DNA from 2 places in the Bacillus sp. YH3-2-B2 genome. Region 1 is predicted to be linked to the other one. Evidence: riboswitches for the same ligand, from Rfam matches in the RefSeq annotation. Region 1 holds a riboswitch; the other holds the start of a gene.
What was found. A riboswitch is a leader RNA that binds a small molecule or an ion and turns the genes downstream of it on or off. The one in region 1 is predicted to bind lysine.
Positions count from the first base shown of each region.

Region 2: it holds a riboswitch for lysine, as region 1 does, so the genes downstream of both, ACWJJX_RS08835 (amino acid permease) here and ACWJJX_RS13720 (aspartate kinase) in region 1, are expected to answer to the same signal.

Region 1 is NZ_JBSJQE010000003.1:700,196-707,745, forward strand. It holds gene sdhB (succinate dehydrogenase iron-sulfur subunit) at 1-181, opposite strand, end outside; gene sdhA (succinate dehydrogenase flavoprotein subunit) at 184-1,944, opposite strand; gene sdhC (succinate dehydrogenase cytochrome B558) at 1,978-2,586, opposite strand; gene ACWJJX_RS13715 (YslB family protein) at 2,883-3,329, shown strand; gene ACWJJX_RS13720 (aspartate kinase) at 3,376-4,605, opposite strand; lysine riboswitch at 4,731-4,910, opposite strand; gene uvrC (excinuclease ABC subunit UvrC) at 4,972-6,744, opposite strand; gene trxA (thioredoxin) at 6,888-7,202, opposite strand; gene ACWJJX_RS13735 (alpha-N-arabinofuranosidase) at 7,355-7,550, opposite strand, start outside.
Region 2 is NZ_JBSJQE010000002.1:767,822-775,371, forward strand. It holds gene ACWJJX_RS08820 (LTA synthase family protein) at 1-1,630, opposite strand, end outside; gene ACWJJX_RS08825 (metal-dependent hydrolase) at 1,673-2,155, opposite strand; gene sspJ (small acid-soluble spore protein SspJ) at 2,339-2,479, shown strand; lysine riboswitch at 2,602-2,783, shown strand; gene ACWJJX_RS08835 (amino acid permease) at 2,894-4,306, shown strand; gene ACWJJX_RS08840 (class I SAM-dependent methyltransferase) at 4,359-5,273, opposite strand; gene ACWJJX_RS08845 (iron-hydroxamate ABC transporter substrate-binding protein) at 5,420-6,358, opposite strand; gene ACWJJX_RS08850 (FecCD family ABC transporter permease) at 6,606-7,550, shown strand, end outside.

The DNA of each region.
Region 1 (7,550 bases):
TGTCCCATGCGACCGGAGTGGTTTTCTCTCCTTTTGCATTCACGGGATTTCTGCGGATTTCCATCAGGGCGGAAATCACGTTCAGATTCGGGCGGTAATTGATTTCGAATTCTTCATCGTATGGCGCGCTTTCGGGCGTATCCTGGCGTGTAATGATAAACCGTATCTTTTTCTCACTCATGATTATTTCGCCACCTTCTTCTTCGAGTAGTCACGTTTACGGGGCGCAATCAGTGATACATCGACATCCTGATATTCAAATTCCGGAGCTTCAAACGGACCGGCATGTTTAGCCATCGTCGTTTTGAGCCACTCATCGTCATTTCTTTCAGGGAAATCCGGTTTATAGTGCGCTCCCCGGCTTTCATTTCGGTTATATGCGCCGAGCGTGATGACTCTGGCAAGCTGAAGCATATTGGAGAACTGGCGGGTGAACATCGCCCCTTGGTTGCTCCATTTTGTCGTATCGTTGATATTGATTTTCTTAAAGCGTTCCATCAGCTCTTGGATTTTGTCATCCGTTTTCAAAAGCTTGTCGTTGTGGCGGACCACCGTGACGTTGGCCGTCATCCATTCTCCGAGCTCACGATGAAGCACGTAGGCATTTTCGTCGCCGTCCATCTTCATGATATCGGCCCATTTTTCTTCTTCTTTTTTCACATAGGAATCAAATAATGAAGAAGACAGGTCTTCCGCTGATGTTTCAAGTCCGGAAACATATTTCACCGCATTCGGTCCGGCCACCATTCCTCCGTAGATGGCGGAAAGCAGAGAGTTCGCCCCTAAACGGTTTCCTCCGTGCATTGAATAATCACATTCACCCGCTGCGAACAGTCCGCGGATGCTTGTCATCTGATCATAATCAACCCACAGTCCGCCCATCGAATAGTGAACGGCAGGGAAAATTTTCATCGGAAGCTTGCGCGGGTCATCGCCCATGAATTTTTCATAGATTTCGATAATGCCGCCAAGCTTAACGTCAAGCTCTTTCGGATCTTTGTGCGACAGATCGAGATACACCATGTTTTCTCCGTTGATGCCGAGTTTCTGATTCACGCACACGTCAAAGATTTCACGTGTCGCAATATCCCGCGGCACGAGGTTTCCGTAAGCCGGATATTTTTCCTCGAGGAAGTACCAAGGTTTTCCGTCTTTGTACGTCCAGACTCTACCGCCCTCGCCGCGCGCCGATTCACTCATCAGACGCAGTTTATCGTCCCCCGGGATTGCTGTCGGGTGAATTTGGATAAATTCGCCGTTTGCATAATAAGCGCCCTGCTGATAGACGATTGATGCGGCAGATCCCGTGTTGATCATACTGTTTGTTGATTTTCCGAATACGATTCCGGGTCCTCCCGTCGCCATAATAACGGCGTCAGAACGGAATGACTCGATTTGCATATTGGTCAGATTTTGGGCTACGATACCGCGGCACGTGCGCTCATCGTCAAGAACGGCGCCGAGGAATTCCCAGCCTTCGTATTTTGTGACGAGACCCGCCACTTCATATCTGCGCACCTGCTCGTCCAGTGCGTAAAGAAGCTGCTGACCCGTCGTCGCTCCCGCGTAAGCGGTTCTGTGATGCTGTGTACCCCCGAAACGGCGGAAGTCCAAGAGCCCTTCCGGCGTTCTGTTAAACATAACCCCCATGCGGTCCAATAAGTGGATAATGGACGGTGCCGCTTCACACATCGCTTTTACAGGAGGCTGGTTTGCCAAAAAGTCGCCTCCGTATACCGTGTCATCAAAATGCTCAAACGGAGAGTCTCCTTCCCCTTTTGTGTTGACAGCTCCGTTTATCCCGCCCTGCGCGCAGACCGAGTGAGAGCGTTTGACAGGAACGATGGAAAACAATTTCACGGCCGTGCCTGATTCCGCTGCTTTAATTGTCGCCATGAGGCCGGCTAGACCCCCGCCGACTACGATAATGCTTGATTGACTCATGATAGCCCCTCTCCCTCTAGTAATCTAGTTCTCTTACACAAACGCAAAAATCGCTTTTAAACCTACGTATGAAAGCGCTAAAAATATAATCAGCGTCACGTAAGTCGAAATTCTTTGAGAACGCGGCGTGACCGTGATCCCCCATGTGACCGCAAAAGACCATAAGCCGTTTGAAAAGTGGAAAATGACCGATAAAACGCCTACAATGTAAAAACCGAGCATAAACGGCGAGCTCAGAATATTCGCCATCATATCGAAGTTGACTTCAGCGCCCATCTGCGCGGCAATCCGCGTCTGCCACACATGCCAGCTGACGAAAATAAGGGTGAGAATACCAGTGACACGCTGAAGCACAAACATCCAGTTTCTGAAATAACTGTAGTGGCCAGCGTTGTTTTTCGCAGTAAATGCTATGTACACACCGTAAACCGCATGATAAATTAAAGGTAAGAAAATAATAAAAATTTCTAACGCATACCTGAACGGCAGACTGTCCATAAAGCCGGCCGCCTTGTTAAACGCATCCGCTCCCCTTGCGGCAAATTGGTTGACGACTAAATGCTGGATCAAAAAGATGCCGACCGGAATAACACCGAGCAAGGAATGCAATCTTCGAAAATAAAACTCTCTGTTCCCAGACATTACTTTACCCCCTGTTTGATTTAAGTGCGAAATGTACTAAAATCTCTGCCCCCACTTCGTTTCAATTGTAAGCACTTTATTAAAATTTATTGACAATTTCATTTTACTCCTCCCTCAAAAGGGCGTCAAGAAAACGTGTACATAAATTATAATTTTCGGAATTGATTATCTGGAGGGAAAATTTTATTTTCCTGCGATATCTTTCTCACTTTTTTTCACGGGTTTTATAGGATCATCCTGTAATCCTCCCCCCTGTTTAAGCTATAATAAACGAAGGAGAGAGGGGAATACATAATATGAAGAATAATTATGAAGCAGCTTTAGAACCTTTAACTGAACTCGACGTCAGCGCATACGGCTACGAATTAATCCGGGAAATCATGCTTCCGGATATCCTCGGCCCGGAGCATTCATCGATGATGTATTGGGCGGGAAAACGCCTCGCCCGCAAATTTCCTCTTCAATCGTGGGAAGAAATCCCCGCCTTTTTTGAAAAAGCCGGCTGGGGAACTTTGACAAACGCAGGATCAAAAAAACAAGAATTGGAATTTGAACTGGAAGGACCGCTCGTGTCCAACAGGCTCAAACATCAGAAAGAGCCTTGTTTCCAGCTTGAAGCCGGTTTTATAGCCGAACAGATTCAATTGATGAACGATCAGATTGCAGAATCTTATGAACAGGTAAAAAAGAGAGCGGATAAAGTCGTCCTGACCGTAAAATGGGATATGAAGGACCCTGTATAATTGAAAAAAGGCGGTGACTCCAAGTCCCGCCTTTTTGCCTGCCCGTTTATACGGCAGACGGCTGTTTAGAAAGCTCAAACGCGTCATGAAGCGCTTCGACCGCTTTCACCATATCATTTTCGCTGACAACCGCTGATACTTTTATTTCGGATGTGCTTACCATTTTGACTTGTACATTTTTTTCCGCCAGTACGGCAAACATGTCCGCGGCGACGCCGGGATTTGAAACCATGCCCGACCCGACAATGGAGACTTTCGCCAGTTTTCTTTCGGTTTCAATTTTTTCATAGTTAAGCGCGTTTTTATATTCTTCAAGCACGGCGACCGTTTGCGCGGCATCTTCCGTTTTCACTGAGAAAGAAATATCCGCTTCCCCATCGTCCGACTGTGTCTGAATAATAATGTCAACGTTGATGTTTCGTTTTGCCAGCGCGGTGAAGATTGTTGAAAGTGTTGTCAGTCCGCTTGCAAGGCCCGTAACGGACACCCTTGTGATCTGGTCTTCAAATGCAATTCCTCTGACGATTAAATTCTGCTCCATTGATGATTCCTCCTCAATTAATGTTCCGGCTTCATGCTCCGTGCTTGACCGCACTTCTAAAGGCACTTGGTAGTTTTTTGCGAACTCAACCGCCCGCGGGTGAAGAACACCCGCTCCGAGATTTGCAAGCTCCAGCATTTCATCATAAGAAATCCCCGCCAGTTTTCTCGCTGACCGGACATACCGCGGATCTGTCGTAAATACGCCCGGAACATCTGTATAAATGTCGCATTTATCCGCATCCAGCGCTGCTGCAAGAGCGACCGCCGTCGTATCGGAACCGCCCCGTCCGAGCGTCGTGATGCCGCCGTCTTCCGTTACGCCCTGAAAACCGGCAACGACTGTAATTTTGCCTTCTGCAAGCTGCGAACGAATCGCCGTGATATCAATATCCGTAATTCTCGCATTGCCGTGAACGGCTTCCGTGCGGACACCCGCCTGCCAGCCCGTATAAGAGACGGCGTCATATCCTTTTTCCTGAAGCGCCATGGCCAAAAGCGAAATCGTGACCTGCTCCCCCGTAGACAAAAGCATATCCATCTCGCGTCTGCTTGGTTCAGATGTGATTTCAGCCGCGAGGTTAACGAGCGCGTCGGTTGATTTTCCCATTGCCGAAACGACGACTACGACATCATGGCCTTTTTGCTTTTCAGCAATGGCGCGATTTGCGGCATTTTGAATTTTTTCGGCAGAGCCCACGGAAGTGCCTCCGAATTTTTGTACGATAAGACCCATACTAGACCACCCTTTACATTTTGGTTCGTGCGGGTGAGGAGAAAAGAGCGTTTTGTCCACAATAAAAAAAGCAATGAGAGGAATAGCTCTCATTGCTTTTTCATATCATTACGATTGATTATGAACAACGAGATAGCCCTCCAAGAAAATGAATTCTTGACAGCCTTACATTTATTTAATGCAAGGCCAGCAAATCACACCGATGGGATGTGATACACTTCGGCGACGCTCCCCTTTCAGCCTTTTTCACAGAATCCATCATTCTCCAAAGGCTTACTATTGAAGTTCGCACCTCTATCTTCACCATATAACACGATCTTATGAAATTAGTTCACATTCTAGCAGATTTTTCAGGAAAGCACAATACTATTTTTTTAATTTTTCAAACAGCAGCTGGGCCGCCGCGGCCGGGACACCGGCTTTTTTGATATCGTCAAGGCTTGCTTCCTTCATCTTTTTGACAGATCCGAAATGTTTTAAGAGCATTTTTTTGCGTTTTTCGCCGATTCCGGGGATATCATCCAGAACGGATTGAAAGACGCTTTTTCCCCGGATCTGTCTGTGAAAGCTGATCGCAAAACGGTGAACTTCGTCCTGAATGCGCTGAAGCAGGTAAAACTCTTGGCTGTTCCGCTCCAGAAACACCGGTTCAAGCGGGTCGCCGATCAACAGGTTCGATGTCCGGTGTTTATCATCTTTCGCCAATCCCGCTACCGGGACATCAAGGCCGAGCTCATTCTCGAGCACGTCGCGCGCCGCGTTAATCTGCCCTTTTCCGCCGTCAATGATGATTAAATCCGGCAGCGGAAGGTTTTCGCGGAGCACCCTCGTGTATCTTCTTCTGACGACTTCCCTCATTGAGCCGTAATCATCAGGCCCTGTTACGGTTTTAATTTTATATTTGCGGTATTCCTTTTTATTCGGTTTTCCGTCTATAAAGACAATCATGGCCGATACGGGGTTTGTGCCTTGAATATTGGAGTTGTCAAACGCTTCAATCCGATGCGGCGTGTAAATATTCAGTGCGTCGCCAAGCCGTTCGGCTGCACCGATTGACCGTTCCTCATCCCGCTCGATTAACGAGAATTTTTCCCGCAGGGCGATTTTCGCATTTTTGTGCGCAAGCAAAAGCAGCTCTTTTTTCGGGCCTTTTTTCGGCTGATGCACGGCGGTTTCCAACAGCTCGCTGATCATGTCCCTGTCAACGCTGTCAGGCACCAGAATTTCCTTAGGCAGAAAGTGATTGTTTTTGGAATAGAACTGGCCGATGAAGGTCAGAAACTCTTCATCCGCTTCCTGATACATCGGAAACATGCTGACATCGCGTTCGATCAGTTTTCCTTGGCGTATAAAAAAGACTTGGACGCACATCCAGCCTTTATCGTAGGCATATGCAAACACATCGCGGTCCAGAAGGTCATTCATGGTCATTTTCTGCTTCTCCATCGTCGATTCGATGTGAGCAAGCTGGTCGCGGAATTCTTTAGCCCGTTCAAATTCAAGCTTTTCGGCCGCTTCTGCCATTTTCGCTTCAAGCTCTTTTTTGATTTCGTTATGCCCTCCCTTTAAAAAACGGGTGATGTCTTCAACAATCTCGCGGTTTGTCTCCTCAGATATATCCTTTACACATGGGGCGAGGCATTGTCCGAGATGATAATAAAGACAGACGCGGTCCGGAAGCTTTGAGCATTTCCTGAGCGGGTAAAGGCGGTCCAGCAGTTTTTTCGTTTCCCGCGCCGCCTGCACATTCGGATACGGGCCGAAATAGCGTCCTTTGTCTTTTTTGACATTCCGGGTGACAATCAGCCGAGGATGGCGTTCATGGGTGATTTTTATAAAGGGATAGGTTTTATCATCTTTCAGCATGACGTTGTATTTCGGATCGTATTTTTTAATCAGATTCATTTCCAAAATAAGCGCTTCAAGATTGGAGGAAGTCACGATATATTCAAAGTCCTCAATCTCCGTCACAAGCCGTTGGGTTTTTGCGTCGTGAGAACCGGTGAAATAAGACCGCACCCTGTTTTTCAAGACTTTCGCTTTCCCCACGTAGATGACTGTTTTTTGACGGTCTTTCATTAAATAACAGCCCGGCTGATCGGGAAGGAGGGCCAGCTTTTCTTTCAGTTGTTTATTCATACGTTACCCTTCCTTACATTCATTTCTCGTGTCCATTCAGTGTATCACGAACATTTGTTTTTCTCCATTCTCAGCTTTTGGAAGATCAAAAAAAGGCGATTCCCTTTCAAAGGAATCGCCCTGCCGTAACGGAAGCTTTCGGCTTACAGATGTTTGTTTACAAGCTCTTCAAGAGCTTCTTTCGGTTTGAAGCCGACAGATGTTTCAACGACTTCTCCGTCTTTTAGCACGAGAAGTGTCGGGATGCTCATGACGCCGTATTTACCGGCAGTTTCTTGGTTTTCATCCACGTCGATTTTGACGATTTTCAATTTGTCTCCCATTTCTTGATCAAGCTCTTCAAGAACGGGCGCGATCATTTTACAAGGTCCGCACCAAGGAGCCCAGAAATCAGCCAATACGACACCTTCACTTGTTTCAGCTGAGAACGATTGATCAGTTGCTTTTACGATAGCCATTTGTTATTCCTCCAATTGTCAAATGATGATTTTTAGTATAGCATCTCCCATTCGTTCATGCTAATTTAATGCTTATATTATTTTCTCCCGAACCCGCCGGAAATAATCTTATTTATACAGTGTATTATAACCGGGCGGCGGGCGTTCAAAACTTAAGATGGATCCGCAGGCAGCGTGATTAATACAATCGCCATCGGAGGAAGCTCCGCCTCAAGTTTTCCTCCCTTTTGAGCAAACCCGGAAAACGGCTTCGGTTTGACGTTTTCCGGACTGCTGAATGTATTGCGGGCATTCATTTTTTCCGCGTGCAGAATCGTTCCCGAAGGCGTCCCTGTCTTTTTCATGCCC
Region 2 (7,550 bases), on a different contig from region 1:
CGAACTGAATGCTGCCTTTCGTTTCAATGCCGAGCAGGTGAAGCAGCGTCGGCCTTACATCAACCTGTCCCGCGGCCGAAGCAATCGTTTCCGGCGCACGGTCGGTCACCCCGGGAATATGAATGATAAACGGCACGCGCTGAAGCTGAACCGTATCAAACGGAGTGATTTCCTCTTTCCCTAAGAATTCGGCAAGTCCTTGATTATGGGCTTCGGATATACCGTAATGATCTCCCATCAGGACGATCATCGCGTTGTCATACAGCCCTTCTTTTTTCAGCTTCTTGAAAAAGTGTTTCAGAGCCTCATCTTCATAGCGGACCGTCGTCACATAGCGGTTTAATAACTCGCTGCTTGTGTCCGGTTCCTCAATGAGCTGATCCTGTTGATCAATTTCAAAAGGGAAATGGTTGGTCAAAGTCAGCAGGCTTGCGTAAAACGGCTGCGGAAGCTTCTTTAATTTTTCCGCTGACTGTTCGAGAAACTCCTTATCCTTCAGGCCCCAGCCTGTTGAATTTTCCTGTGTCACCTTAAATTCATCCGCGTCGAAAAAACGGTCGATTCCGAATGCCCCGTACATCTCATCCCGGTTCCAAAAGGCTTTATGATTGGCATGCAGAACGGCTGAATAGTATTGACGGTCTTTTAACATATGGTACATCGTATTGAACCGGTGGCCGCTTTTTGTGAAAAAAACGGCGCCGCTTGAAGACGGATACAGCGAATTCGCAGTAATGAATTCTGAATCTGATGTTTTTCCCTGTTCAGTCTGCTGATAAAAATGAGTGAAGTCATAACTTTTTTTTCGCAGTTTGTTTAAAAACGGGGTAATCTCCCGTCCGCTGACCCGCTCATCCATTACAAAACGCTGTGTTGATTCGAGCGTAACAAAAATCACATTGCGCCCCTTTGCAAGCCCGAATTTTGAATCGGACGGCCTGCTGTAGCCGGCTTGAGTGTAATTCGCGACCGCCGCAAGGCTGTCTTCATCGGCAAACGCTTTAGCCCCTGCATTCAGCGTCTGCGAAATGGTGTCATACAAATGAAAGTGGAACAGGCCGATTCCTTTTACGAGCGCTTCACGATCAAAAGGGTGCTTGAACAGCTTCGGCTGCTCGGCCTCAGACAGCGCAAGGTTGCACAGCATGAGGCCGGCTGATGCCCACGCATACGCTTTAACGGTACGGGCGCCCGCTTTTCCTTTATCGGCTTTATGCCTTTTTCCAAGATAAAACAAAATCGCAATATCCAAAAATAAAGCGATATAAAGCGGGTGAAACAGCTCTTGGACGCTGCTTCCCATATCACCCATATTGCTTGCCTGAAACAAAACCGGTATGGTGATAAAATCAATATAAAACCCGTAAAACACCGTATTCGCGATTAAAATTCCCGTCAGCATCACATTTGCCGAAAGCAGAAAGATCCGCTGTTTTTTTTCCGTCAGCAAGAGGGCGATGCCGAACAGCGGCACAATGAAGCTCAGCGGATTAATAAGGAGCAGACATTCCTCAAGAACCGAATTGTTCTGCAGACCGAAACCGAGCTTATACACGGCATAGGTTTTCACCCACATGAACAGGATGGACAGGCATAAAAACCGATGATTGCTGAAAAAGGTTTTCTTCATATGTATGACTCCTCACCCTAAAAGCGAAAAGACGCTTTTTGTTTAAGAGATGCGGCCGTGAACCAGTTCGTATAAATAATAGCAGGATACAATCGTTAAGCCGGCCAGCACAAGCTGCTCCGAAAAGCTCCCCGTTCTCATATAAAGGGGAAGACGGAAGCGGATGGCGGACGGAAACAGCAGTTTAATGCCGTTGACGGTCCATGCGTCAAGCACAAGGTGGCTCGCCATTCCGATCATCAGTCCGGCGGAAATGCTCGGATTCGGAATATAGGTTGCCGTAATGAAAAACATAATAAGCATAAACAGCAGGCTGTGTGTAAACGTTCTGTGGCCGAACACCGTGCTTACGATTTTGGACAGAACGGGCAGCGTTCTGCCGATTTTGCTTTTCGTATGGCATATGTCGGGAATCAGCGCCCCGAGGGCACCCGCTGAGGTCATAAGGACCGGATCATACCCATAATAATACGCAATTGCGGAACAAGAAGCGATGCCTCCCATGATGTGTGTTTTTCCTGTCATTTTTCGCTTCTCCTTTTTATTTTTGCCAAAATCCCCTGAATTACAAATATATCAAGAGAATGCATGTTTGATCAACAAACTTTACCTGTTCCGCCAAAAGGAAGGAGACGCGGATTCCGCATATTCTGCCGCGGAAAAAGACACATTATAGGTGTACCTATATTTGATAAAGAGGTGATACAGATGGCTTTCTTTAACAAAGAAAAAGGAAAAAACAGCGATAAAAACAAAAACGTCATTCAAGGCGCGCTTGACGACGCCAGTGCAGCGCTGAAAGACGATCCGCTTCAAGAAGCTGTTCAAAAGAAAAAAAACAACCGCTGACCATATAAGACGGGTAGGGCGAACGCTCTATCCGTTTTCCGTCTAATATTTCCCTTTGACAGATCTTTTTATCTCTGATAACCTCTGAGTAGAATTGAATGATAAAAATCCTCACTCTTTCTCGGTGAGGTAGAGGTTGCGCTTGATGATGAGTCGCACATGCCAGGCTGATAAGGGGCCGCAAAACATGTGTTAAAGGCATCAGCGCCGAAGTGTAAAGAAAGCCGATCCTTCTTTATGCTGGGACTGTATCTGAATAAGTGCAGGACTGCCGCGTGCTTTTTCGCGGAGGGCTATCCGGAGATCAAGGGTGTGTGTGTTTCTTTAAGCATGGACTTTTGTTCAGGCTTTTTTTGCGTGTAAATATGGTCTCGGGGTCTGGTCCGTACGAATGAACAACCAGGAGGTACAGGAATGGAACAGACGAAAAAATGGGGTTTTTGGTTATTAACGGCGTTTGTCGTAGGAAATATGGTAGGCTCGGGCATCTTTTCGCTTCCGAGTACGCTCGCAAAAATCGCGAGCCCGTTCGGCGCCACATCGGCATGGCTTTTAACGGGAGCCGGTGTGTTAATGATCGCGCTGGTCTTCGGCCACTTATCCATCCGCAAGCCTGAGCTGACGGCGGGGCCGCAAAGCTATGCGCGTGCGCTGTTCAGCGATCGGAAAAAAGGGAATGCAGCGGGCTTCACGATGGTGTGGGGCTACTGGGTGGCGAGCTGGATCAGCAACGTGGCGATCATCACGAGCCTTGCCGGATATTTAACATCATTTTTCCCGATTTTAACGGATAAGCGTGAAATGTTTTCGATCGGCGGTCAGGCGGTTACGCTCGGCCAGCTGCTGACGTTTGCCGTATGTACGGTTTTATTATGGGGCACTCACACGATCCTCGTCACCAGCATTAACGGTGCGAGTAAATTAAATTTCGTCACGACGTTTTCAAAAGTATTAGGATTTATCTTCTTTATCATTGCAGGTTTGTTTGTATTTCAAACGTCGTTTTTCGATCATTTTTATTTTCCTGTTCAAACAGGTCCTCACACGGTTGAGGGAATCGGCGGACAGATCCACAATGCGGCGATTTCAACATTATGGGCGTTCGTCGGAATTGAATCGGCAGTCATTTTATCCGGGCGCGCCCGTTCGCAGCGCGACGTGAAACGCGCCACCATTACCGGATTATTGATCGCGCTCAGCATCTATATCATCGTGACATTGATTACGATGGGTGTGCTTCCGCATGGTAAGCTTGTCGGCTCGGAAAAACCGTTTGTTGACGTATTGTACGCGATCGTCGGCAGCGCGGGAAGCGTCATTATGGCGATTCTGGCGATTTTGTGTCTGTTCGGAACGATGCTCGGCTGGATTCTTCTCGGTTCTGAAGTTCCGTATCAAGCGGCGAAATCAGGAGACTTTCCCGCTGCTTTTGCAAAAACGAATAAACAGGGGAGCCCGGTTGTGTCGTTAATCGTAACGAACGTAATGTCACAGATCTTTATCTTTTCGGTTATTTCCCGGACGATCAGTGACGCGTTTACGTTTTTAACGACGGCGGCGACGCTCGCTTATCTGATTCCGTATCTCGTGTCAGCGTTTTACAGCCTGAAGCTCATTTTTACGGGTGAAACGTATGACGAGATAAAGGGCTCAAGAGTAAGAGACGGTATCATCGCCATCCTTGCCTGCATTTATTCTTTTTACGTCATTATTACCGGAACGGCCGATTTAACGACCTTTATTCTCGGTATCGGGCTGTTTTTCGTCGGTTTGCTGTTATATCCTTTCGTCTCAAAGAAATTTGCAAACAACAGACCATCGGTATGACAAAAAGACATCTCACGTCTGTGAGATGTCTTTTTTTGTTGGCGGCAGCGGATTACTTTTTGACGGCGTGTATATAATGAATGGTCTCAAATGCGGTTAAATGGTCAGTGCGTCCGCTGAAAAAACGGTCATTGACGTCCGCCGGAGATACATGTTCATAAATAAGCAGACCTGATGATTCTAATATTTTTTCGATTTCTTTATAACTGAAACACGATAACATCGGTTCCCCGCCTGCTGCAGCCATTTTCACCATGTTTTCCACTCTGTTTGACAGTCCTCTTTCTTCAAAGAGCGACTCATCTGCATAATCAAACACGATAGAGCTTCCCAGCGGGACTTCGGCAAATAATTGTGTGAGCAGGCGGGCGAGATGCTCTTTCGTAAGGTAGTATGACACACCGAGCAGGCTGAAAAAGGTTTTTTGGCGTGAAAAACCTTCCTGATACAGACGGCTGAAAGAAAGCGAAGCGGCGAAGTCCATCGGTACAAAATGAAGATGATGGGAAATGTCGAGATTCAGATGTTTCAATCTGTTTATTTTGTCTTCCTGTGAAGCGGGATGATCGATTTCAAATATGTCTAAGGCGTTTGTCACTTCAGGATGTCTGAAACAGAAAGTATCCAGTCCTGCGCCAAGGATAACATACTGTTTGGCCCCGAGCTTCACTTCATTCAAAAGCACTTCTTCACAATATGCGGCACGGGCTAACGGTGTAGGAGACAGCTGTACTTGAGTCACCCATTTTAAGATGTCATCCGGTTGGCCTTGAAGCCTCTGTGCCATGTCTTTGCTGAAAAATGATATACCTTGAATGAGATGATCGCGGATGTCCGAATGCTCTTTTTCAGAAATCAGATCTTGTGCCAAAAAATCATCAAATATCACCGGGGTGTCGTATTTACTATGGTACGCCCTTCCGAAAGCGGACAGCAGGGAAGTCATACTCGCCTTGTTTTCTTTCATATAAAGATCCTCCGTTATTTACATCAATCTCCGGCCGGGAGAATCTTATTATACATGTTAATCCAAAAATGTAAATTATAGCATAAATAAATTTTTTTGTCAAGTTTTAAGCGTAATAAAAAGCCGCTGTGACAGCGGCTTCGGGGTTACTTCGTTAAGCTTTTTGTGATGTAGTCGAGCTGGCCTTCAAGTGAGATCGGGTCTGAGAAATAGAAGCCGATCGGATCAATGCGGTAGACATGGTTTTGTTTGACGGCATCGAGGTTCTTCCAGATTGAGCTGTCAAGCACGCCTTTGTCGTCACCGCCGGCCTGCCATGGCCCCATAAAGATGTAGTCTCCCGCGAAGTCAGGCAGTTTCTCGAGTGAAATGCTGGCGTAGCCCGGCCCTTGATTAATGGCTTTTTCCTGCGTCAGTTTTGTGGCCTTCAGCCCGAGTTTGTCATAAATAATGCTTCCGCCGCGGCCGAAGTCTTTACCGAATACATAGATGTCTTTTCCGTTTGTCTGCATGATGGAGATGGTTTTTGAGCCGACCGCTTTTTGAACCTTTGTTTTAGCGGCAGCGGTTTTTTTATCCCATTCAGCCAGCCATTTTTCTGCTTTATCTTCAGTGCCTGTCATTTTCGCAAACTCTTTGAATTGATCAATGTTGCTGCGCTTGTCATATTTAATGGCGATTGTCGGCGCGATTTTTTCCAGTTTTTCAATGTCGGCGCCTTGTGTCGTCCAGACAACGATTAAATCCGGCTTTAAATCAATGATTTTTTCAACGGACGTGCCGTCGCCGATGTTTGTCACACCTTTTGTTTCCCCTTTGTAATAAGGGTTTTTAAATACGTTTTGCGGCGCGCCGACAACATTGATGCCGAGCTGTTTGAAGTCGCCGTAGTAGCCGTCAGCCATGACGACGACCCGTTTCGGGTGCTTCGGGATTTTAATATTGCCGTTTTCGGCTTTATACGTGATGGTTTCTTCTTTTTCAGAAGAACCTTTTGTGTCTGAAGAATTGCCGCATGCGGCCAAAGCGGCGATGAGCAGCATGGCAATCAGCGCTGCGCCGATTTTCTTGTATGTATGGAACATCTGACATTCCTTCTTTCATAAAAATTAGTGATAAAGAGAATCATTATCAGTGTGATTATATCACTGCTTTCATAGAGAAGCACGCTCTTTTTTAAGAAAAACTTTCTTTTTTTATATGAAATTAGGTCTATTAAAAGAGAAGATAAAAGTGCTATACTGAAACAAGTCATTGATAATCATTATCATTACCATTCTTGTTTTGAGAAAGGAAGAACGAGTGTTGGGTCTATTGAAAAAGAAACAGACAATGACGGCTCAAGGGGCATCGGGGAGTGAAATCCAGTGGACGGCGCGTTCATTCAGAGCGGCTGTGCTGCTGTGTGCCGGTATTGCGGTTTTATTGATCGGCGCCGCTCTGTCTGTTTCCATCGGAGCTGCCGATATTCATCTGCGGACGGTGTGGGATGCTCTCTTTCACTTTCAGCCGCAAAATACATCTCATCAAATCATACGTGATCTGAGGCTGCCGAGAACCGCCGCCGCTGCGCTCGTCGGGGCTTTTTTAGCTGTGTCCGGAGCGATTATGCAGGGGCTGACGCGGAACCCGCTTGCTGAGCCTTCCATTATGGGCGTGACGTCGGGGTCAGGATTTGCGATCGCATTGGCATTTGCTTTTTTTCCGGGTCTGTCTGCGGCGGGACTTGTTTTGTGGTCCTTTGCGGGAGCGGGAATCGGAGCGCTTATTGTGTTTGGCATCGGCCTGTTTTCAAAAGGCGGGCTGACACCGGTGAAGCTCGCGCTGGCCGGTACGGCAGTCGGCTATTTCTTAACGGGGCTTTCAAGCGCGATTGCGATCCGTTTTGATGTCGCTCAGGATGTGAAGTTCTGGTATGCCGGAGGAGTTGCTTCCGTGAAATGGGAAGGCGTGCAGCTACTGTTGGCGGCCGGTGTTATCGGACTATTGCTGGCATTTCTGATTGCGCGCTCAGTGACGGTGCTGAGCTTGGGTGAGGAACTGGCCAAAGGGCTCGGGCAGTACACATCGCTTGTGAAAGTAATCGGAATGTTTGTCGTTGTCCTCTTGACGGGGGCTTCAGTCTCAGTCGCCGGAGCCATTTCTTTTATCGGCTTGGTGATTCCGCATATCACCCGATTTTTAGTCGGGGTAGATTACAGGTGGATCATTCCCTGTTCGGCGGTATTCGGCGCCGTTCTGTTAGTCTTCAGTGATATTGCCGCAAGACTCGTCAAT